DNA from 3 places in the Pseudoalteromonas sp. CuT4-3 genome. Region 2 is predicted to be linked to each of the others. Evidence: predicted binding sites of a transcription regulator. Region 2 holds the regulator's gene; each other region holds the start of a gene.
The links. The regulator sigma-54, encoded in region 2, starts transcription at its own class of promoters, with help from an activator protein. The targets are predictions, from matches to a motif close to GTTGGCACGNNNNTNGNNT.
Positions count from the first base shown of each region.

Region 1: VOI46_RS00325 (YggN family protein) is a predicted target of sigma-54. The motif match lies at 3,035-3,053, and genes of this name have one in related genera.
Region 3: VOI46_RS07095 (EF-hand domain-containing protein) is a predicted target of sigma-54. The motif match lies at 1,464-1,482, and genes of this name have one in related genera.

Region 1 covers NZ_CP142030.1:62,012-69,344, forward strand. Annotated here, with positions in the region: gene VOI46_RS00315 (EamA family transporter) at 1-596, opposite strand, end outside; gene VOI46_RS00320 (PLP-dependent aminotransferase family protein) at 702-2,144, shown strand; gene VOI46_RS00325 (YggN family protein) at 2,203-2,997, opposite strand; gene VOI46_RS00330 (hypothetical protein) at 3,378-3,563, shown strand; gene VOI46_RS00335 (glutathione peroxidase) at 3,675-4,166, opposite strand; gene VOI46_RS00340 (AzlD domain-containing protein) at 4,286-4,585, opposite strand; gene VOI46_RS00345 (AzlC family ABC transporter permease) at 4,582-5,286, opposite strand; gene VOI46_RS00350 (cytochrome b/b6 domain-containing protein) at 5,436-6,098, shown strand; gene VOI46_RS00355 (cytochrome c) at 6,163-6,615, opposite strand; gene VOI46_RS00360 (DUF2721 domain-containing protein) at 6,709-7,179, opposite strand.
Region 2 covers NZ_CP142030.1:3,031,296-3,038,628, reverse strand. Annotated here, with positions in the region: gene VOI46_RS14060 (zinc-dependent metalloprotease) at 1-136, shown strand, start outside; gene mgtE (magnesium transporter) at 183-1,541, opposite strand; gene VOI46_RS14050 (HPr family phosphocarrier protein) at 1,800-2,072, opposite strand; gene rapZ (RNase adapter RapZ) at 2,113-2,958, opposite strand; gene VOI46_RS14040 (PTS sugar transporter subunit IIA) at 2,978-3,430, opposite strand; gene hpf (ribosome hibernation promoting factor) at 3,435-3,722, opposite strand; gene VOI46_RS14030 (RNA polymerase factor sigma-54) at 3,750-5,249, opposite strand; gene lptB (LPS export ABC transporter ATP-binding protein) at 5,319-6,044, opposite strand; gene lptA (lipopolysaccharide transport periplasmic protein LptA) at 6,041-6,589, opposite strand; gene lptC (LPS export ABC transporter periplasmic protein LptC) at 6,579-7,133, opposite strand; gene kdsC (3-deoxy-manno-octulosonate-8-phosphatase KdsC) at 7,130-7,333, opposite strand, start outside.
Region 3 covers NZ_CP142030.1:1,556,728-1,564,060, forward strand. Annotated here, with positions in the region: gene xthA (exodeoxyribonuclease III) at 1-627, opposite strand, end outside; gene VOI46_RS07090 (hypothetical protein) at 869-1,300, shown strand; gene VOI46_RS07095 (EF-hand domain-containing protein) at 1,522-2,043, shown strand; gene scpB (SMC-Scp complex subunit ScpB) at 2,195-2,785, shown strand; gene rluB (23S rRNA pseudouridine(2605) synthase RluB) at 2,782-3,651, shown strand; one part of gene VOI46_RS07110 (IS3 family transposase) at 3,852-4,735, opposite strand; one part of gene VOI46_RS07110 (IS3 family transposase) at 4,735-5,086, opposite strand; gene VOI46_RS07115 (YciK family oxidoreductase) at 5,188-5,934, opposite strand; gene VOI46_RS07120 (VolA/Pla-1 family phospholipase) at 6,162-7,333, shown strand, end outside.

The DNA.
Region 1 (7,333 bases), 690 kb from region 2:
AATACATAAACGGCTAAACCTACTGCGCTATATAACATGCCCCATGCGTTACCCTGCAGCACACCTATTTGACGATTAGAATTACGTACACTAATCATATTGCCCAATGAAGCCACAAAGGTACCCCCAAGGGCAAGTAGTAACCCGACCAACGCCCCATTACTCAAGTCGAATTGCTGTAAATGCGGCCAAAACAGACAAATAATACCCACCACGCCGATTAGCGCGCCGCAGTAAATACGTTTGGCAATGGGCTTTGCAAAAAATAAACGGGTATTGACTATGTTCATTATTAGCAACATTGAAAATGCAATAGAGGCCATTGCCGATGAGAGGTAGTTTTGTGCCCAATACAAAAGCAAATAATTTAAGCCAAAGTTAGAAATGGCCAATAAAGCAAAAAAGCCATGATCGACTAACGAAAATCGCATATTAGGCTTTTTGTAGGCCACAAATAGCCACATACATGCAGCTGCTATGGCAAAGCGATAAAACAAAGAAAGCTCCACAGCAATATCGCCTAGCTGAAACGAAATCGCGAGCCACGTAGAGCCCCAAATTAACACTGTTGTGAGATATAGCGCTGCGCTTTTCATGGCAAACCTCTAAAAAACCGATTGAGTGGTTATTTTAGAGTCTATCTGTATACTTACCATATACAGAAAAGTATAAATGTAACCTATACAGATTTGAGGCGAGATATGCAGCCAGCTGCCAATAAGCAAAAAGCCGAGTTTTTATACCAACAAGTTATTGAGCTAATTAAAGACATGCAAGCACAAAAGGTGCTACTACCTGGGGAAAAGCTTCCTTCGCTTCGTAAAATGGCCAGTAACTTAAATATTAGCATTCCGACAGTTAAGCAAGCGTATCAAGCGTTAGAAGATCAAGGGTTAGTAGAGGCACGTGAAAAATCGGGCTACTTTTTAACGGTGCTTAATACAGTTTACAGTTTGCCAAAGCGTGTAAAACTAAGCCGTGAGCCTGTCACTGTAAATAAACAAGCATTAATAGAGCAGGTATACAGCGCTATTCATCAACCTAATATCATTGCCTTTGGTATTGCCAATCCCGTTGCTGCAGCGCCTACCGATAAAGCTTTAGCCCGTACCATGCGCCGGGTTATGACAATTGCTGGGGCGAGTGTTATTAATTATGGCCCTATTGATGGTTTTGCTGCACTTAAAAAGCAATTAGTGCATAGATACTTAGGCTTTGGTATTGGTGTAAATATAGATGAACTGGTGATCACCAATGGCGCGCAAGAGGCGCTGGCTATCGCACTTAAGTGTGTCACTAAGCCCGGCGATGTGGTTGCAATTGAAACCCCGTGTTATCACGGCATTATTGAACTAATAGAGAGCTTAGGTTTAAAGGCGCTTGAAATTCCGCTATGCCCCGACAATGGTATTTGGCTTAACGACTTAGCTCAAGCGCTTGAGCAACATGATATAAAAGCATGCTTGTTTTCGACCGCCATAAATAATCCGGTTGGCAGCTTTATGAGCGATGAAAGCCGCATGCAAATGGTGGACTTAATAGAGTCACATAATGTTGTTCTTATAGAAGACGATGTGTACGGTGATCTGCACTTTACTGCCAAGCGTGGCACGCCCGCTTTAGCGTATTCAAAAAAGGGGCTTGTGATCAGCTGCGCCTCGTTTTCAAAAACGGCTGCACCAAGTTATCGAGTAGGTTGGTTAATAGCAGGCAAGTTTGCTGGACAAGCGCGCCGGCATAAGCGTGCATTAAGTTGCTCTGCCTCACTTATAAATCAGTGGACGCTTTCTGAGTTTATAGCCAGTGGTGAGTATGACCGTAATTTAAAAGTACTTAGGCAGCGCTTACGTAATAACAAAGAGCGCATGCGGTGGTGCTTATTAAACGCGATGCCTAAAAATACACGTATTAGTGACCCTAAAGGTGGGTGTGTTATTTGGCTTGATTTAGGCCAAGGGGTAGACAGCCAAAAGTTATTTTTACTGGCGCTAGAAGCTGGTATTAGCATAACCCCCGGACTTATTTTTTCAGCAAGTAATAAGTATAAAAGCTGTATTAGGCTAAGTTACGGGGTGCAGTGGAGCGAAAAAATAGAGCAGGCTATTACCACGTTAGGAGCGTTGGCTCACACGCTAAAAGAATAAAAAAGCAGCACCTAATATACAAGTGCTGCTAAAGGGATGTTAAATACGGTGCGGTGTATTAATTTTGTTTAATGGTAAATAACTCGTAGCCTTTTAGCTGGGGTAACTGCGCTACTAATTGCTCTTCTTGCTGTGCTATGTTGGCAAAGCTGTCGCATAAAGAGTTGGCACGCTTTTCAAGCGCACTGGCATGCAGCTCTACTTTTTCTTCTATTTGCGCGCCCATATTTTCCATGCGTTGCTCAAATGCATCCATATCTCCACCCGAACCGTGCAGCTCAGAGCCTAAAGCAACTAAAATACTGCCCATTGATTGCATAACGGCAGACTCAACCACGGTTTCTATTTGCTCCTCAAATTGGTGTTCAAAGTTTTCACCAAATTGATTAAAGCTTTGTTGGCCCATTACAAACGTACCTTGTTGATAAAAGGTGTTTTCTACTTCAAGTCTTATATCGTCCATCAGGCCAGATAAGTCATCAAGGCCATCAATATTAAATGCGTTAGCTACTTCCTCTAATGCTACACCGGCTATTTTCACTCCGTCTAGGGCAATATTAGCGACCTCAGGTAGCTGCGTACGTAAGTTGTCTGAATACTGGGTAAGCGCTTGGCGCTGTTCGCTGTTAATGGATACTTGTTCGCCATTTATAGTTAAGTTGCCATTGCTGTTAAAGCGCATGAATTGATTAGATGCGGTAAAAATTTCTAATTCGCTAGGTTTAATGCGTACATCGTTTTTAAACTCTACATTGCACTGCTCATTGCTAAACGAAATACCCGCATTGCTATCGTTATGTGCCATTGCAGCGGGTGTACAAATTAAAGCGCTTACTAATAGTAAATTTTTCATGTTTATTCTCTAATAATTGTTGATGACAGCTAAGTATTAACAAGTTTGGTGCCATTATTTATTTTTATTTTAAAACAGTAGGTTATGAAAATTTGTGTGTTTGTAATGATTTTTAATTTTGATAAATAAACTACTTTTTAGTCAAAAACACTAAAAATAAATAAATGATAAATTTTATTTGTCGAAACGATAAAAAACTCTCACTTTCCACTTTCTTAATTTAGCGCTATTTATTCACAATATTGACATGAAGGCTATTTACGATAGTCACGTGGCTTTATTTTGGTGCTAATTTGTTCGTATTTTAGCGCTAAACATTTTTAATTTACCAAGTGCAGGAATAAACCTGAGTTGGTCTCAAACACTTTATGGAGTGGGTTGTGGGTAAGACATTTAGTTACGATGCGCTAGATGATGATTTTGTTGAAGACGAGTACGAAATGGTCGGGCGTAATCAGCATGACAAAAAAAAGCAAAAGGTGAAAAAGAAGTTGGAAGATTACCTTGAGCAAAAACGTTTGCGTAAAAACCTAGGTGAAGACGACTTAAACGATTACATAGACTAAATTGTGCTAGTTAAAATAATGCGCCTTTTTATTAGGGTTTGAATGTGCGTTTACGCATGTTTAAAGGCTAAACATTGGCAATAAAGAGGCTTTATGCCTCTTTATTACTTATTATGTACTTAATTTAGCGAGTGCTTGTTGAATAGTGGTTTCTAGCTTTTCTGGTTTTGTAAAAGGCGCATAGCGCTTGATAGGTGTGCCATCGGGCGCTATCAAAAACTTAGTGAAGTTCCACTTTATTTTTCGTGTTAAAAAGCCGGGTAAGGCCGATTTTAAATACCTAAATACAGGGTGGGCGTGACGACCGTTTACATCAACCTTAGCGGCCATTAAAAAGCTTACCCCGTAATTAATTAAACAGCCTTGTTGTATTTGCGTTGCGTCGCCTGGCTCTTGCTGACCAAATTGATTACATGGAAAACCAATAATAACCAATCCGCTTTTAGCGTACTTACTATGAAGAGTTTGTAGCGACTCGTACTGCTTAGTAAAACCACACTCACTTGCGGTATTAACAATAAGCACAACCTTGCCTTCAAAGTCGCTAAAGTTAATTGTTTTACCGTCTAACGCAGTAGCCGTTAATTGATGAAATTCATGCATGATGGATGCTTTTTTATTGTTGTTAGCTACATTCTACCCGCTGTAGCGCGTTACTAAAAGTATAAAATTTAGGCTTGTTAATACCGCCCTTAACTATGCGCTAATGGGTTGGCTGTTATTTAATTTAAAATTAAAAATAACCCCATACTGGCAAGCGTTGTGTAATAAATATTATGTGTTTTATAGGCAACAATAATGGCAACGATAGCTGCGCTTAAATAAGGGTTGTGCCAGTTTAGGTTGAGCCCGTCTTCATTTATAAAAATAATAGGTACCCAAATAGCGGTTAGTACAGCGGGTGCGCTAAAGCTTAAAAACTGCTGCATTTTAGGGCCCACTTTAAAACCAAGGCGTTGATGTAAAAATAAGTAACGAGTAAAAAAGGTAATACACGCCATTAATAATATAGTGAGCATCATAACGGGCTGTCCTTTTTTTGTGTAAGCCTTACAGTAAAGTAGCCTGCACTCATTGCAAGTAAAGCAGCACAAACCAACCACAACTCAAACCCTGTGCTTTTTAAAACTGTGGCGCTAATACCCGCAACAATCACGGTAACCAGCGAGGCTAAATTTTTTATGCCCGGTACCACAAGCGCAATAAATGTAGCTGCAATAGCAAAGTCGAGCCCTAAATTTGTTAAATCAGGGAGTACACTACCTGCAACTATGCCTATGAGTGTCCAAAGGTTCCATGCAATATAAAAACTAAAACCCGCGCTTAAAGCGTATATTAGGCGCGCTTTTGTTTTATAGGCTTTGCGGTGATGCGAAAAGGCAAACAGCTCGTCGGTTAGTACAAAACTTATTGGTAAGCGCCACCGTAATGGCTGTGAAATAACTTTATGACGTACGGCTAAACCGTATAAAAAATGCCGAGAGCTAATAATAAATGTGGTAAATAAAATAGTCAGCAAAGGGGTGTTACCGGCCATTAGTTCAATTGCAACTAATTGTGCAGAACCCGCGAATACAAGTAATGACATTGCTTGTGTTTCAAAGGCACTAAAGCCATTTTGAATCGCTAAAGAGCCACATAATATTCCCCAAGGAACGACCGCCAGGCAAAGCGGGAGCATATCAAAAAAACCTTTTAATACTGCGCGTTTAGTTATATTCATTAATACAAGTAAGTAATAAGTTTGTGCGTTTAGTGTGCCATAAATAGTGCTTTATGTAATATCATTAATGCAGCGGTAGTAAAACTTTGGAATAATGGCTTTAGTATCAAAATAATGTGCCAGGGCCTGGCAACAAGTTGAGGATTTATATGCAAAGTATAAAAGTATGGGACGGCTTTATAAGAAGCTTTCATTGGTTGTTAGTGATTAATATTGCTGTGCTTTACTTTAGCATTGACGAGGGCATGATTGAGCTTCATTTTGTGGCTGGCTTTTTCGCAATCGCATTAATAGTGACCCGTTTAGTTTGGGGGCTGGTGGGCAGTAAAACGGCAAAGTTAAGCGCGTTACTGCACTCGCCAATAGCAGTATTTAAAGAGTTTAAAAACCCCATTAAAGGGGTGGGTCATTCGGCGCCAGGTAGCTACATGGTTTTGTTGTTTTTTGTACTTATAATAGTGCAGTTAGTGACCGGGCTAATGAGCAGTGATGGCATTTTGACTGATGGGCCTTTGGTTGAGTATGTGTCGAGCTCAACGGCTGATTTTGCAAATTGGCTGCACCGCCTTAATTTCGATATTTTATTTTATGCCATTTGCCTGCATGTTGCTGCCATTGTTGTGTATAAAATAAAAGGAAAACCACTTGTCAAAGCAATGATCACCGGTAAACAGGCTAACAGCGAGCAAGCCACTCAAACTAATATAGATAACACGAAAGCTCCTTGGTTGGCGTGGGCTATTTTTGTTGGATTGTTAGTGCTACTGGCTGTTACGTGGGGCAAAGAACCACTTAGTTATTTGCTAAGTTAATAGCTAACAAAAAAACAAAACGGCGCATAAAGCGCCGTTTTAGTGTGTATTGTTTTAATTGTAATTAGTCTTTAAATTGCTTGTGGCAATCTTTACAGCCTTTGGCCCATGCGCCAAATGCCTTACCAATTACCGCCTTATCGCCAGATTGAGCTGCTAAAGCTAGCTTATCTGCATTGGCAGCAAAGGCATTGGCTTTTTTAACAAAGGTTGCATTATCAGACCATACATCAGCTAATGCAGCTGTATCACCTTTATCAGTGCCTTCGTAAAACGCTTCCCATGGCATTTTAGAAAGGGCTGCTGCGTTATTAGCGCGCATTTTAAATTGCTCTGCATCAAAAGGAATTTTACCTTTTAGCATTGCGCCCATATCGCTAATTTGCACTGAAATCATAGAAAACGCAGCTTGACGGTATTCAATAGCATCACTTGGCTCTTTAAATGCAGTATTTGCAGATACGCTAAGTGTACATGTTGCTAAAGCAACCCCTGCTAAAAATTGTTTTAATTTCATGTTTATTAATCCTTATATTTTATTTCTCGACGAGTGTTTTTGTATCTTAGCCTCTGCTTTTATTCAAGCGAATAGAGCAAAATTAATTAAAAGTTAATCGTTTAAATCTATATCAGCGAATATCATTCCTCGGCGCATACTGCGGGTGGCCAAAAATACTTCACCAAGTAGCGACATAAAACCACATATTAATAAGGCCATTGCAGCCACAAAGCAGCTGGCAATTGTTACCCCTAAATTAATAGACTGAATGTGTGATAAGAATAACAGCATAACCACAGCGCATACTAGCAGGGCGCTAAGCACACTCATACTAAAAGCAATATGAATACATCGAGAGCGCTTTAACAGGGCTCGCAGCTCTGTGGCCAGGGTTTTATTAAAATCTTCATCGGTACTTACCTTGAGTTTTCGCTCAAGTTGTCGCGCACGGTCAGTAATGCGTGCTAAACGATTAGATAAAACCCCGAGCGTGGCAGCAATACCCGTAATTAAAAAGACAGGGGCGACGGCAGTCTGAATTACTTTGGCCATGGTTAAAATATTTATAACGTCGTTACTCATTTATTTTCCATAGAGGAGTTAGGATTTGTTTACAGTGGTTTACAAATGTAAACCAATATAAAAGCACTTAATATACAGTGCTTTAAGTGCAAAAAGAGTGCTTAAGCACGTCGGGTTGTAACTTACTTGTAATATTGCTGTTGCTAGCATAGGT
Region 2 (7,333 bases):
AATGTTAAGTAATACCAGTGTAGGAGAAAGCGCGTTTAAACAGTATTTAGCAGAGCAAATAAAACAGTTTTTAAAAGTAGGTAAGTGGCCTGAAAACTTCAGTGGTTTACCAATGCCACCGGGCTCACCAATTTAATTATATGTTTTAGTGTGTAGTGGCTACTTAACCTGAGCTCAGGTTGCTAAATAAGTAGCCACGTTGCGGTGCCTAAAAAGGCAAAAATACCGACAATATCAGTTACTGTTGTAAGTACAACACTACCGGCAAGTGCAGGGTCTATATTCATTTTTTTCAATAAAATAGGAATACATGCGCCAGCAACACCAGCCACTACGAGGTTCATAAACATCGCAAATGCGAGTACGCCGCCAAGCATAAAATCCCATTGCCAAAGCGCAATTACACTGGCTATAAGTATTGACCAAATAACCCCGTTTAATGCGCCTATCGCCAGCTCTTTAGCCATTAAAAATCGTTGGTTAGTTTGGTTAATATGGCCCACGGCAATACCGCGAATAACCAGAGTTAAAGATTGGCTACCTGCTACACCACCCATTGAGGGTACAATGCCATTGAGTACAGCTAAAATAGGTAATATATCTAAGGTGCTTTCAAAAAAGCTGGCCACAAAGGCGGCAGCTAAGGCTGTGAGTAAGTTAACGCCAAGCCATACTGAGCGTTTTTTTGAGCTTTTTAAAACAGGTGCAAAGGTGTCTTCTTCATCATCAAGACCGGCAAGGCTTAATAAGCTGTGCTCTGCATCTTCACGAATAACATCAACAATATCATCAATGGTGACACGTCCAAGCAGGTGGGCGTTATCATCGACTACAGGGGCCGATATCCAGTTGTGGCGCTCAAATAGCTGAGCAACTTCACTTTCATCCATCGAAATAGGGATAGACTCACAGTCTTCATCCATTAAATCTTGAACAATTTTTTCAGGCGGATTAGTTAACAGTGTACTAAGTGATAATGCACCTAAAAAACAGTTATGTTTATCAACAACGTATAAATCATCGGTGCCCTCTGGCAGCTCACCGCGTAGCCTAATATAACGCAGCACAACATCAAGTGTAACGTCTGGGCGAATGGTCACCGTATCGGTGTTCATTAGCGCGCCTGCAGAGCGCTCTTGGTAAGATAAAGCCTGTGTAGCGCGTTCGCGGTCTTGCGTATCCATAGCGCTAACCACATCTTTGTACACGGTGTCAGGTAGGCTACGCAGGACTTCACCTAAATCATCGTGGCCCATATCCTCAGTGGCCGCGGCAATATGCTCAGGTTCCATTTGTGCAATTATGCCTAAACGTACATCTTCAGAGAGCTCTTCTAGCACATCCCCTTGCACATCTGGGTCAACCAGTTGCCAAAGCATGCGTCTAATTTTATGCGGAGAGGATTCAAGCAGCAGTGCTGTATCACAAGGTGCTGTTTTTGCTAGCATGCGTCTTACTTGAACAAATTGCCCACTATTAAGTGATTTAGTCACTTGTTTTAGTTGCTGTAGTGGATAGTCTTGTTCAAACGCTTCTGGCATTGGCATCCTAAATATTTTTGTGTAATGGAAAGGTGTTTAGTAAGCGGAGTTGCCCACTGTCATTTTCTTTATTTTTTGTGCTAAACCCAATGCTGGGACTAAATTAGTGTTTAAAATTAAGCAACCAAATTTAGCAGGGCATGGCTTTATTACCCTAAATTAAAGCACTAAATTAGGCGAGTCGGAATACCCTAATTTACTAAATCTTTATAGTCTGGCCTGATAAGTCTTTAACTTATAAGGCTATGGTGCTTTAAATTATTCTTGTTCGTTAAATCGTTGTGCAATTAATTGCCCAACCGCATGCAAAGCTTGCTCTGAATCAGGGCCTTCACAGACTACTTTAACTTCTTTACCTTTACTGCTTTCAAGTAGCATTAAAGCTAATACGCTGTCGCCTGCGGCTTCTTTATCATCTTGGTGTAAGGTGATTTTAGCATCAAACTGCACAGCTAATTGCGCAAGGACCGTTGCCGCTCTGGCGTGTAAGCCTAATTTATTTTTTATTAAAAATGTGTCTTCACAGCGCATAAATTACTATACCTAAACTGAACAGGTTATTATTTTAAGGTTACTTTTCTTGCTCACGATGACGAATTTTTACATTCGGATGCGTCATAGCAAAGCTCTCACCAATGGCTTGCGCTAAATAAACCGAGCGGTGTTGACCACCAGTACAGCCAATTGCAATAGTGAGGTAACTACGGTTATTGCGCTCTAAGTGTGGCAACCAAGTTTGTACAAAGGTTTGAATTTGCCAAGTGAATTTTTGCACTATGCTGTGATTTGCCAAAAAATCTTTTACTGGTTGATCAAGGCCCGTAAGCGGTTTGAGTTCAGGCTCCCAGTGGGGGTTTGGCAAAAAGCGAGCATCAAAAACATAATCAGCTTCTTTAGGTATGCCGTGTTTAAAGCCAAACGATTCAAACGTTACAATAAGTTGCTTATCTTTTTTACCCAGTATTTTTTCGCGAATTGACTCTGCTAATTGGTGCACACTTAAATCGGTGGTATCAAGCATAAAGTCAGCGCGCGTTACGAGTACATCAAGCAGTTCTTTTTCTTTTTTTATTGCTAAATCAAGCGGCAGCGAATCGATGGATAAAGGGTGTAACCTGCGTGTTTCTGAAAAACGTTTGATCAGTGTTTGATCATCACTATCTAAATAAAACAGTGTGGGTTTAGCAAAGTCAGGAAGGTACTCGAGAATATCGTTAAATTCGTCTTGTTCTTTGGGGATATTACGAACATCTATACTAACGGCTATTTTGTCATAGTTATCTGAAACACTTCGCACTAAAGAGGGCAGTAAGTTGACCGGAATATTATCTACGCAATAATAGCCTAAATCTTCAACCACGCGTAAAGCAACCGACTTACCTGAACCAGAACGGCCGCTTATGATAATTAACTCCATTTATAGCCCTTAGTATTTACTACGATTGATCAACAATTACTTGATACAGCTCTGCATCGGTTTTAGCACTACGCAGCTGTTTACAAAATTCTTTGTTGCTCAGTTTATCAGCTATGGTTGCCAGAGTCTTTAGGTGCTGTTGGTTATCGCCATCTGGTACGATGAGTGCAACAAAAATATCAACAGGGCAGTTATCAATAGCGTCAAAGTTAACAGGCGTGTCGCTAACAAGTACTAAAGCCAGCGGCTCTTCTACGCCACCCATTCTGCCATGAGGGATGGCGATACCCCGGCCAATACCAGTACTGCCTAGCTTTTCTCTACTTGCCAGCGCATTAAGAATATCTTGTTGTGGTAAGTAGGGGAGCTTTTCATGAGCAAGCTCACTGATAAACTCTAAAATTCTTTTTTTACTACTAAAAAGGACCGCAGCTTTGCTGCAGTCCTGGCATACTAATGTACTTAATTTCATAATATTAGTGTCTAGCAAGCTTCTCTTTATGTTTTATGACTTGACGATCGAGCTTGTCAATCAACGAGTCTATAGCGGCATACATATCTTGGTGCTCTGTTGAGGCAAATAAATCTGCGCCACTTACATGAATAGTCGCTTCTGCTTTTTGGTTGAGTTTTTCTACATCGAGAATGACATGCACATTGCTAATATGATCTGAGTGCCTTTCTAGCTTTGCAAATTTATTATTTACATAGTCTCTAAGTGAATCAGTTACTTCTACGTGACGACCAGTTAGGTTTAGTTGCATAAGCATTTCCTCTTTGTTTTTTACGTCTTATATCAAACTCTTTCTCTGATTTGACGGTGGAATAGCTAGCGATTCACGGTATTTTGCTATTGTGCGTCTAGCTACTTTAATTCCTTGCTCTGCCAATATATCCGCAATTTTACTATCACTCAATGGTTTAGCTGAGTTTTCCGCGGCAATTAGCTTTTTAATTAGGGCACGTATTGCGGTTGATGAACACTCGCCGCCGTTTTCAGTGCTTACGTGGCTTGAGAAAAAATACTTAAGCTCAAAAATACCACGTGGCGTATGCATATATTTTTGCGTAGTAACACGCGAAATTGTCGATTCATGCATTTCTACCATTTCAGCAACATCGTTTAAAACCATTGGCTTCATGGCTTCTGGGCCATGTTCAAAAAATGCCTGTTGCTGTTTTACAATACAGTTTGTTACTTTGAGCAGCGTGTCGTTTCTGCTTTCAAGGCTTTTTATAAACCATTTAGCTTCTTGTAAGTGAGAACGAATAAATTGGCTATCACCACTTGATTTAACGGTACGTGACATAGCCGCGTACTGACTATTTACGCGTATTTTTGGCATGCTATCTGGGTTTAGCTCTACCACCCAGCGGCCTTTTATTTTTTTAACCGACACATCTGGTATTACATACTCCGACTCTTCCCTTACTATTGTATCTGCAGGTTTTGGGTTGAGGGTATGTATTAGGGTCATGACCTCTTTAAGCTCGTCTTCTTTAAGCTTAGTCTTTTTCATTAATGTACGATAGTCGCGTGCCGCTAATAGATCAATGTGATCGGTTAAGATCATTTTAGTTTGTTCTATAAAAGGGGTGTCTTTATCAAACTGGTTTAGCTGAATGCACAAGCACTCTTGTAAACTGCGCGCGGCTATACCTACAGGGTCAAATAACTGAATACGCTTTAAAACGGCTTCTATTTCATCAAGTTCAACTTCAACTTCGTCATCGTTTTCTTGGTTAAAGCTCTCTAAAATCTCTTCACAACTTAGCGTTAAAATACCCGAGTCATCTACAGCTTCTACAATGGCAATAGCAATGGCTTCATCAGTTGGGCTAAAAGGAGTAAGCTGAAGCTGCCACATTAAATACTCATGTAGCGTTTCAGTAGAGGCACCTTGATAAATAGACTCATCTTCCGGCATTGGGCCTGAGGATGCCGCAGGGGCTGCGCTCATGTACTCATCCCAAGTTACATCCATTGCCATATCATCGCTAACGGTGTCTTTATTTAAAGCTTCGCCACTGTCTTGCTCGTACTCGCTGGTTGTATCGTCAGCCGATGCGCTTACGGTTACATCATCCGTATCTGCTTTTTGTTCATTTTTTCCAGCCGACTCTTCCGTGTAATCTTGCTCTTCTACTTCTAATAGCGGGTTGCTATCAAGTGCTTCTTGTATTTCTTGCTGGAGATCCAATGTACTGAGCTGCAGCAAGCGAATCGCTTGTTGCAATTGTGGAGTCATTGTAAGTTGCTGGCCCATGCGCAGCTGTAATGATTGCCTCATGTATCTCTAACAATCCTTTTATGTTGTTATAATTAATATTAGCAGATGCTTGTAGGTATGGCTTAAATGTTACAGCCTAAATTGCTCGCCTAAATAAACATCGCGTACAGTTTTGTCATTTAATACGTGTTCTGGGGTGCCAGATGCAATTAGCTCCCCATGAGAAACAATGTAGGCTTTTTCACAAACATCAAGGGTTTCTCTTACATTGTGATCGGTAATTAATACGCCAATGCCACGGTTTTTAAGATGTTCTATTATTTTCTTTATATCTAACACTGAAATCGGATCAACACCAGCAAAAGGCTCATCCAATAAAATAAATTTAGGGTTTGCTGCCAGTGCTCTGGCAATTTCTACACGGCGGCGTTCACCACCAGAAAGCGCCATACCTTGGCTATCGCGAATATGCTGAATACTAAATTCATCAAGTAAGTTGTTAAGCGTTTCTTCTCGCGCGGCTTTATTGAGCTCTTTACGCGTTTCTAAAATAGCCATTAAGTTTTGATAAACTGTCAGCTTTCTAAATATTGATGACTCTTGCGGCAAATAGCCAATGCCTAAGCGGGCGCGGCTGTGCATAGGTAATAACGTAATGTCGTTATCATCAATAGAAATTTTACCTTTGTCGCTAGGTACTAACCCTACAATCATGTAAAAGGTGGTGGTTTTACCTGCGCCATTAGGGCCCAATAAGCCAACAATGCTGCCGGCTTCTACCTCAAGGCCTACATTTTTTACAACTTGGCGGCCTTTATAGCTTTTTGCTAATAGTTCTGCTTTTAAGGTGCTCATGGTTGACCTTCGTTACCTGTTTTTTCTTTAATTTTTGCTTCAACAGGCACTAAAATTGTGTGGACACGATCCGTAGAGTTTTCGTCTTTTTCTGCGCTAATAAGCTGCTGCTGCATATCGTAGGTAATACTTTTAGCATTAATTTTTTGACCGGCTTGTGCGACTTCAGCATCGCCAACAAGCGTTAAAAAGCGCTTTGCTACGTCGTAACGTACTTCGTTTGCACTGGCGCTCATTACGGTACCATCGTCTTGTTTTTCTTCGAAGTAGGCTGGGCTGCCAGTGGCAATAAGGAGTTGTTTGTTATCCCCTAAGTCTTCACGTTTATGTACTTCAAGTCGGTCGGCTGTAATTTTGCGATTACCATGCACAATTTCGACGTTCTTTTCAAAAATACCTACGTTTTCTTTAAGTTGGCCTTCTTGACGGTCTGCACTAATAGAAATTTGATTTGCTGGCGGTTGAGCAGCAGGCTCAGCAGCAGAGGCGCTAAATGCAAGCATTAGCGATGGGATAATAAGTATTTTAGTGAGTTTATTGGTCATAATATATTGTTCGCGTATGGTTAATTAGTTTTATTACTTCGGTTTTTAAATCGGCTTCAAGGCCTTTACCGACAATTTTTAAATTAGGCCCAGTAACAACCACTGGCTGCTCAGAGCGCATTGTTAGCGCTTTAATGTCGACTTCGATGTTATCGGCATTGATGTTATCTATCATGGCGTTATCAACTAAATTTTTAGCAACCACATTGCCTTCTAAAATAAGTTGTTTATCTTCGTAAAGCGTTGCTTCGTCTGCATTTATTCGCCATGTTTGCTTTTCGTTATACAAGGTGAAAATAGGTTTTTCAAAAAATGTAAAACCAAGCTGTTGGTACAGCTCCATTTTAGCCGCAGTGACTTTATGGCTTATTTTGCCTTGCTCGTCATAGGCTGTTTGCTTAAGCTCTATAGCGGTGTAATCGGGCTTTGCAATTACTTCAGGTTCTTGCTCTGGCGCTACATTGGTTTGGGTAAAATAAGGGTACCAAAGCCAAACCATACAGCCGATGAATAACGCACTGAGTATAACGCGTGCTGCATTCATGAACTGGTGCCTTGTGTTGTAAGCGCTATGCCGTTCTCTAGCATAAGTAAATCTGTGAGCTCTCTAACGGCGCCAAAGCCACCAGGCATTTGCGTAGTGTAATGCGATAAGCGCTTAATAAGCGGGTGCGCATCGTTTACTGCAACGGCAAAGCCAACGCGCTCCATTACTGGCATGTCAGGACCATCGTCGCCAATATA
Region 3 (7,333 bases), 1.5 Mb from region 2:
GTCGCTTGTTTCAGGGTTTTGCTCTCTGAAGGTATCTTTAAAGCCCCAATTTAATAATTTAGCAAGCCATTCGCGCTCCTCTGGTTGAAACGAGCACTTACCTGTTTTAAGCCAGCGTTTAGCGTTTACTTCACCAATACCAATATCTAAGTCGGTGGGCGAAATATTGATATCGCCCATAACGATAACGTCTTCATCGGGCGTGTGGTTTGTTTCTAAATGGGTCATTAAATCTTTGTAAAACTGGCGCTTATAAGGGAATTTTATTTCGTGATTTATATTATCGCCTTGTGGGAAATAACCATTCATTACCGTTAGGTCGCGGCCATTTTCTTGCTCAACTGTCACACTTATCATGCGTTTTTGTGCTTCTTCAGTGTCGCTGGCAAAACCTTTTAAGACCGATTTAGGCTCATTTTTGCATAACATTGCCACACCGTAGTGCGCTTTCTGACCATGAAAATAAACGTGGTAACCCATTTTTTGTACGTCCTCGAGAGGGAACGCCTCATCATGAACTTTAATTTCTTGCAAACCAATAATGTCTGGCTGGTGTTTATCTATAATTGCTTGTAACTGGTGTAAGCGAGCTCGCAGACCATTGATATTGAAAGAAATAACCTTCATAAAATTTACCTTTAATTAGACTCTGTTTTTATAACTAAATTGTATCAGTAAATAAGCCTACATAACATGATCGAAATGAGAAAATAGCTGCACAAATGTTGATCAATTGGTGCGTAAAGTTTAAACATTGTAAATGCTTTATTAATTATTTAAATAAATAAAAAATTCAATTGATATCGTAATTATTGAATATATAATGCGCAAAAATTACTTGTTTAGTCGTTCAAATAGGATCTCTCTCATGAAAACACAATTACTTTTAGCTACTGCTTTATTAGCCTCTGCGTCTGTATCAGCAAAAAGCAACACTTACTTTAGCCAAGATAATAAACTTGAATCTAAATTATGTGTATTAAGTGCAAATGAAGGCTTTAGCGCAGCGCGTAAAGAAGCAGCACAACACGGTGTATACTTATCGCGTTTTTCTAAAAGTGTTTTATGTAATGGTCAAGATATTCGCGACATTGCTAAAAAAGTAACGTCTAACCAAGCTGCTGAATCAAAAGTTGAAGTGTTTGCAAAAGATGCACACCAAGAAACACAGTTATGTATCACAGCGTTAAAGCAAGGCCTTGCGCCTGTTCGCCAAAAAATTGGTAACTTAAACTCGTTAAAGTGTAACGGACAAAACGTAACTGAATTTGTAAAGCGTTACCAAAACGCAGCAATCTAATTGCGCGGTAATATGTAGATTAAAATAATGCCCAGTTTGTACTGGGTATTTTTTTGCAAAAATTACAAGGTATGCAGCAATCATTGCAAAGCTAAGTAATTGATTAATGTATATAAAATAATCTAAATTCACGTAACTTATTGATTGTTGGTGGCTTGTGCACTTTGGCATTGGACTTGTATTAATTAAAGTGACATTTACTAACTACAAGGATACGTCTTATGAAAAAGTTAACACTCGCAACAACTATTTTAGCTTCGTTAAGTTTAGCCGCATGTGCCTCAAATCAAGGCCTTGAAAAAATCGATAGCGATTTTGCAAGTTTAGATAACGACAGTGATGGTTATATTTCAAAAGTAGAAGCAGATGACGATAGCATCTGGGGCCACTTTTCAAATATTGATACCAATATGGATAACGAGATCAGTCGTAAAGAATTTAACACTTACATGCAGTTAAATACCGGTAAGGTAGCGACTGACAGCGAAGTAAGTGAGTCGGCGTTTAAAGCTAAAATAGCTAAATTTGATAAAATCGAAAATGATTTTAGAAGTTTAGATAACGACAAAAATGGTTACATCTCAGTAGAAGAAGCTGACGATGATGATATTTCAAACCATTTTGGTTACATGGATGGCAACAATGATAAGCGCATCAGTAAAGGTGAGTTTAAAGGCTACATTAGCAAATACGGTAAAGCCGTTGCTGAAGATGATGCACTAAAGCATTATAAAAACAGCTAATATTAGCTAAATACGCTACACATAAGAGCCAGCATTAATTGCTGGCTTTTTTGTGCATTTAATTTGTTTTAAAAGCAGATATATTTTCCCCCTTTTGCGATGTTCTGTCATAATAGATGGCTACGTATTTTAAAGGACAAAGCAAAATATTATGGCGGGTCGTCGAATTAGTGATGAACAATTAATTGAGATCATTGAAGCGGCTATATTTGTCGCAGACAAACCTGTTAGCAAACGCCACTTAAAAGATACTGTACTGGCTGATTTAGCTATTCCTATGTCACGAATTAACACTGCCATAGACGCTATACATATCCACTATCAAACACGTGGCATTAAGCTAGTTGAAGTAGGCAGTGGCTATCGCTTTCAAGCGTGTAGTAGTTTAAGCCCTTGGCTTAGTAATTTATGGCAAGAACGGGCACCGAAGTACTCTCGCGCACTACTAGAAACATTATCGTTAATTGCCTACAGGCAACCAATAACGCGTGGTGAAATAGAGCAAGTACGAGGCGTAACAACCGGATCAGCAATTATTAAAACCCTCCTTGAGCGAGAGTGGGTTAAAGTAGTAGGGCATAAAGAAGTACCTGGTAAACCAGCGCTTTATGCCACAACAAAATTATTTTTAGATTATTTTTCGTTAACCGGTTTAGATGAACTCCCTGCATTGCCAGCGCAACAGGAAAGTAAAATAAACCAGTTATTAAGTGATCCTTCTGTGAGAGAACCATCCGAATGAGTATTCAAGGTGAAAAGTTACAAAAAGTCCTAGCCCGTGCAGGGGTAGGCTCACGACGTGAAATGGAAAAATATATTGATGCAAACCGTGTTAGTGTTAATGGTAAAGTGGCTAAATTAGGTGACCGTGTTGAGGAAACAGACTTAATACGTGTTGATGGCCACAGCGTAAAAATTGAAGAAAAAGCCGACCGTATTTGCCGTGTAATTATGTACAACAAGCCAGAAGGGGAGTTAAGTACACGTAAAGACCCTGAAGGACGTCGTACCGTTTTTGACCGTTTACCACGCATAGACGGTGAGCGTTGGATTGCTGTTGGTCGTCTAGATATTAACACGGCAGGTTTAATGCTATTTACCAACGATGGTGAGTTAGCTAACCGCTTAATGCACCCAAGTTATGAAGTTGAGCGTGAATATTCAGCCCGTGTATTTGGTGAAGTGACCAATGAAACCATTAAAAACCTAACGCGTGGCGTAGAGCTTGAAGATGGTCCTGCTAAATTTTTAACGGTTAAATCTTTGGGTGGTGAAGGCATTAACCGTTGGTACAATGTAACGCTAAACGAAGGACGTAACCGCGAAGTTCGCCGCTTATGGCAATCGCAGGATGTAGAAGTATCGCGCCTTATTCGTATTCGTTACGGAAAATTAGAGCTAGATAAGCGCCTTCCTCAAGGTGGTTGGGCTGAACTTGATTTAGAAATCGTTAACTATTTACGCAAAACCGTTAAATTAGGCCGCGAAACACAAACTAAACTGTCGGTTATGCCTGAAAAACGCAAAGACAAGCGTGCTAAAATTAACCAAATTCGTAAAGCGGTTAAAAAGCATAACCAACGTGTTAAGCAAACTAAGCGTAAGTAATACTAACCCGCAATAATACTTAATCATTTTGCGGGGCTAAACGTGTCGCTATCTAGGTAAAAAAATGCTCATTTAGCACAGCTAAATAGCGAATTTTTGCCAAGCGAATAACACGTTTTTCTAGCCTCAAAGTAGCTCGCTTAATTAAGCGAATAGGTATAATTACAAAAAGTGTCCCGTCCTGAAATAGGTTGACGGTTTTAATGAAAGACTTGGTGCGAAAGCGCCAGGTCTTTTTTATGCACTTGATTTGGTGTTTTCATATCCAAACTTAAGTGCGGTCGCATTTCATTGTATATAAATATCGATTCTTCAACGAGCTGTTTTAACTCTGCCATATTGCGACATTTATACAGTAAAAACTCTTGCTTTAATATCCCGTTAATACGCTCTGCTAATGCGTTTTGATAACAGTCATACCCATCGGTCATCGATGGTCTAATGCCCTCTTTTAATAGCGCATTTTGATATACTTCAGAGCAATATTGTAAACCTCTATCTGAATGATGAATGGCATCACGTTTATATACGCGTTGCTTAATTGTCATTTCTAATGCTCTGACTACATCGGTTGCTTTCATTTCATCACTCAGCTCATAACCCATTATTTTTCGACTGTAAGCATCAGTGACTAACGATAGGTAATGCACGCCTTGCGCTGATTTTACGTATGTAATGTCACTAACGAAGACTTCCTCGGCCGCAGTAGGCATGTATTCCTTTAGTAAATTGGGATGCTTGCGCATCCAATGGTTACTGTTTGTTGTTTTAGTGTAATTTTTCTTTGGTTTTACAAGAAAGTCATGCTCTCTCAAATAATCAAAAAAACAATCACGACCTAGTTTAATGCCACGCTCTTGCAGGTCTGGCTTTATCATCAGATAAAGTTTCTTCCCACCAATACGAGGCATGAATTGCCGCCAGTACATCACTAATTCTTTGACTGGCTCCAATTCTTTATTCCGAGCATCTATTCTGCGCATAGCTTGATAGTAACCTTGTCGCGTTACGCCATATGCACGGCATAACGGAGTAAGCTTTATTTGATGGTTTTCTTTTGCGCGCGTGATAGCTCGGATATGTACTTTTTTCGCAAGCCCGCTCCATATTCTTCATCCATAATATTAATCATTTCATCTTTGATTAAATCCTTTAGGCGTAACTCTTCTATCTCGCGCTCTAAACGTTTAATTTTTTGTGCTGGGGTTTCTTTCGATTTAGGCATGTTGGCTATATAAGTTGGTTTAGACCAATCTAATTTACCATGTTTTCGCAGCCATACCAGAACGGTACTGCGGCCTTGAATGCCGTAATGACTTTGCGCTTGTTTATAGGTGAAGTCGCCTTTTTCTACTTGCTCAACAATAGATAATTTAAAGCCTAATGTATAATCTCGCTGAGTACGCTTAACGTCTTTAGTTTTAGTGGTTTTCATAAAATAAGTCCTAAATGTGTAAACACATTTCAGGACAAGACAAAGATTACCGACAAAAAAGCCGCAATATATGCGGCTTTTTTTATAATTAAAAATGTAGTTTACTTTTTTTGTTGCGCATCGAGAGATTCACCGTTTACATCACTCGAGTCATCACTCATTAAATATAAATACGTTGGCATTAAATCTTCTGGGGTAGCAAGCTTATCGCGATCCTCCCCTGGATACGCTGATGCACGCATAGAGGTACGCGTTGCGCCAGGGTTTATACAATTTACACGGATATTGGTTTTACCTACTTCGCAGGCCCATGTTTGCATCATGCCTTCAACTGCAAATTTAGATATTGCATAAGGCCCCCAAAATTCGCGCCCTTTACGGCCAACGCTTGATGAAGTGAAAACAATAGAGGCATTTTCTGATTTACGCAGCACAGGGAATAGCGCTTTGGTGATCATTGCTTGCGCAGTAACATTCACTTTCATGATGTTTTCAAACGTAGAAGAGCAAAAGTGCTCAAGTGGCCCGAGTGAACCTAAAATACCGGCATTATTCAATAAGCCGTCTAATCGGCCAAATTGACTTTCGATTGTAGCTGCTAAATCGCGGTAGTTTTGTTTTGTCGCGCCTTTTAAGTCCATTGGCACAATAGCAGGCTGAGGGTAACCAGCATTGACAATCTCATCGTAAACGCATTCGAGCTTATTTGTTGTTTTACCAAGTAAAATAACTGTCGCGCCATGCTTTGCGTAGGTAATTGCTGCTACGCGGCCAATACCATCGCCGGCACCTGTAATTAAAATTACTTTATTTTGAAGTGCATTTGGAGTTGCTTGATAAGTTTGCATATAAATACCAATTTATAAAATTTTTTTGATTTTAACATAGCAAATCGTCAAGTAATCGAATTTATTGAAAATTTAGGTGGCGGAATTATAAACTTTACGTTAAGTTTAACTGGTCTAATGTCTCATTAATAAACTGATTACATTGTTTTAACTTTACTACACTGATTAAACACACTTACTTTGAACGAACACACTATAAAAATAAAGATATGTGCGGAGCCAACAATATGAAAAAAATGCTACTCTCACTCTCGGTTACAGCTGCGTTAGCAGGTTGTGGCGGCGGAGAAACATTAGAAGATGTTAAAAACGATACTGCAACCATAATACCTAATGCCACGGTGACCTTTGACCCTGCAAATGGGGTTTTATCTGTCCCTAACGATTTATTAATGAGCGGCACTCAAGACGGCACAATTAATATTCCAGGTGAATTAGACGATGATAACGTCTCTGTGCCTCGCACTGCTTATGCAGATCCGCAATTAGCGCTAGGTGCGTTAGATGGCTGGTCATCGCAAGTGCCTTACAAAATTGATTTAACTTTCCCTACAGGCGTATCGCTTGATGAAACCTCTGCAGCGTCGCCTGGTACAGTAAGAATTTTTGAAGTGGTTATGGGCGCAAGCTTAACTGACGCAGAATGTGCTGTTGTTACAGCTGGTTTAGCGTGTAAATTGGTAGGTGAATTAACCTACGGCGTAGACTTCATTTCTCAAGCCTCTGGCGATGCAGTTGCTATTATCCCATTAAAACCTTTCACACCAGGAAGTTCTTACATAAATGTATTAACCACTGGATTAAAAGACTCTCAAGGGCGTTCTATTCAGCCTTCTTCTACTTACGCTTCTGTAAGTGAAGAAGCTCCATTGATTACTGATGCTCAGCTTGGTCTTCAAGCGGCAGTAAATAGCTATGAGAATGTGGTTGTAAGCTCAGGTGATATTACAAAAGATGATATTATATTTTCTGCTGCTATGACCATTCAATCAGCAGGTCCTGTGCTTGGCACAATTAAAAACTTACTGGCAGCTAGCTTACAAAATGATGCATTACCAACACCAATGGTAAGTGTACCTGAACAAGCAATGGTAAATGTGCAGCAAGTATTTGCAGCTGCTGGTGTTAGCGTATCGGATGCGTTCTCTGGTGTGCAATATTTAAAAGGTAGCGTTATGTTACCTATGTATTTAGGCACGCCAACAGGCACTGAAATAAGTGATTTAAATGATACTTATTGGCAAGGTATGTGTGACAACGCGGTAGCTGTTTTAGGTTACAAAGCTGCAGCAGGCGAAGCTTTCCCTGCAGAGCCAATTAGCGATAATGATGGGCTTTGTGCTGCGTTAAGTGACGGACAGTTGCGTGATTTAGGTTTAGACACTACGCGCCATTTAAC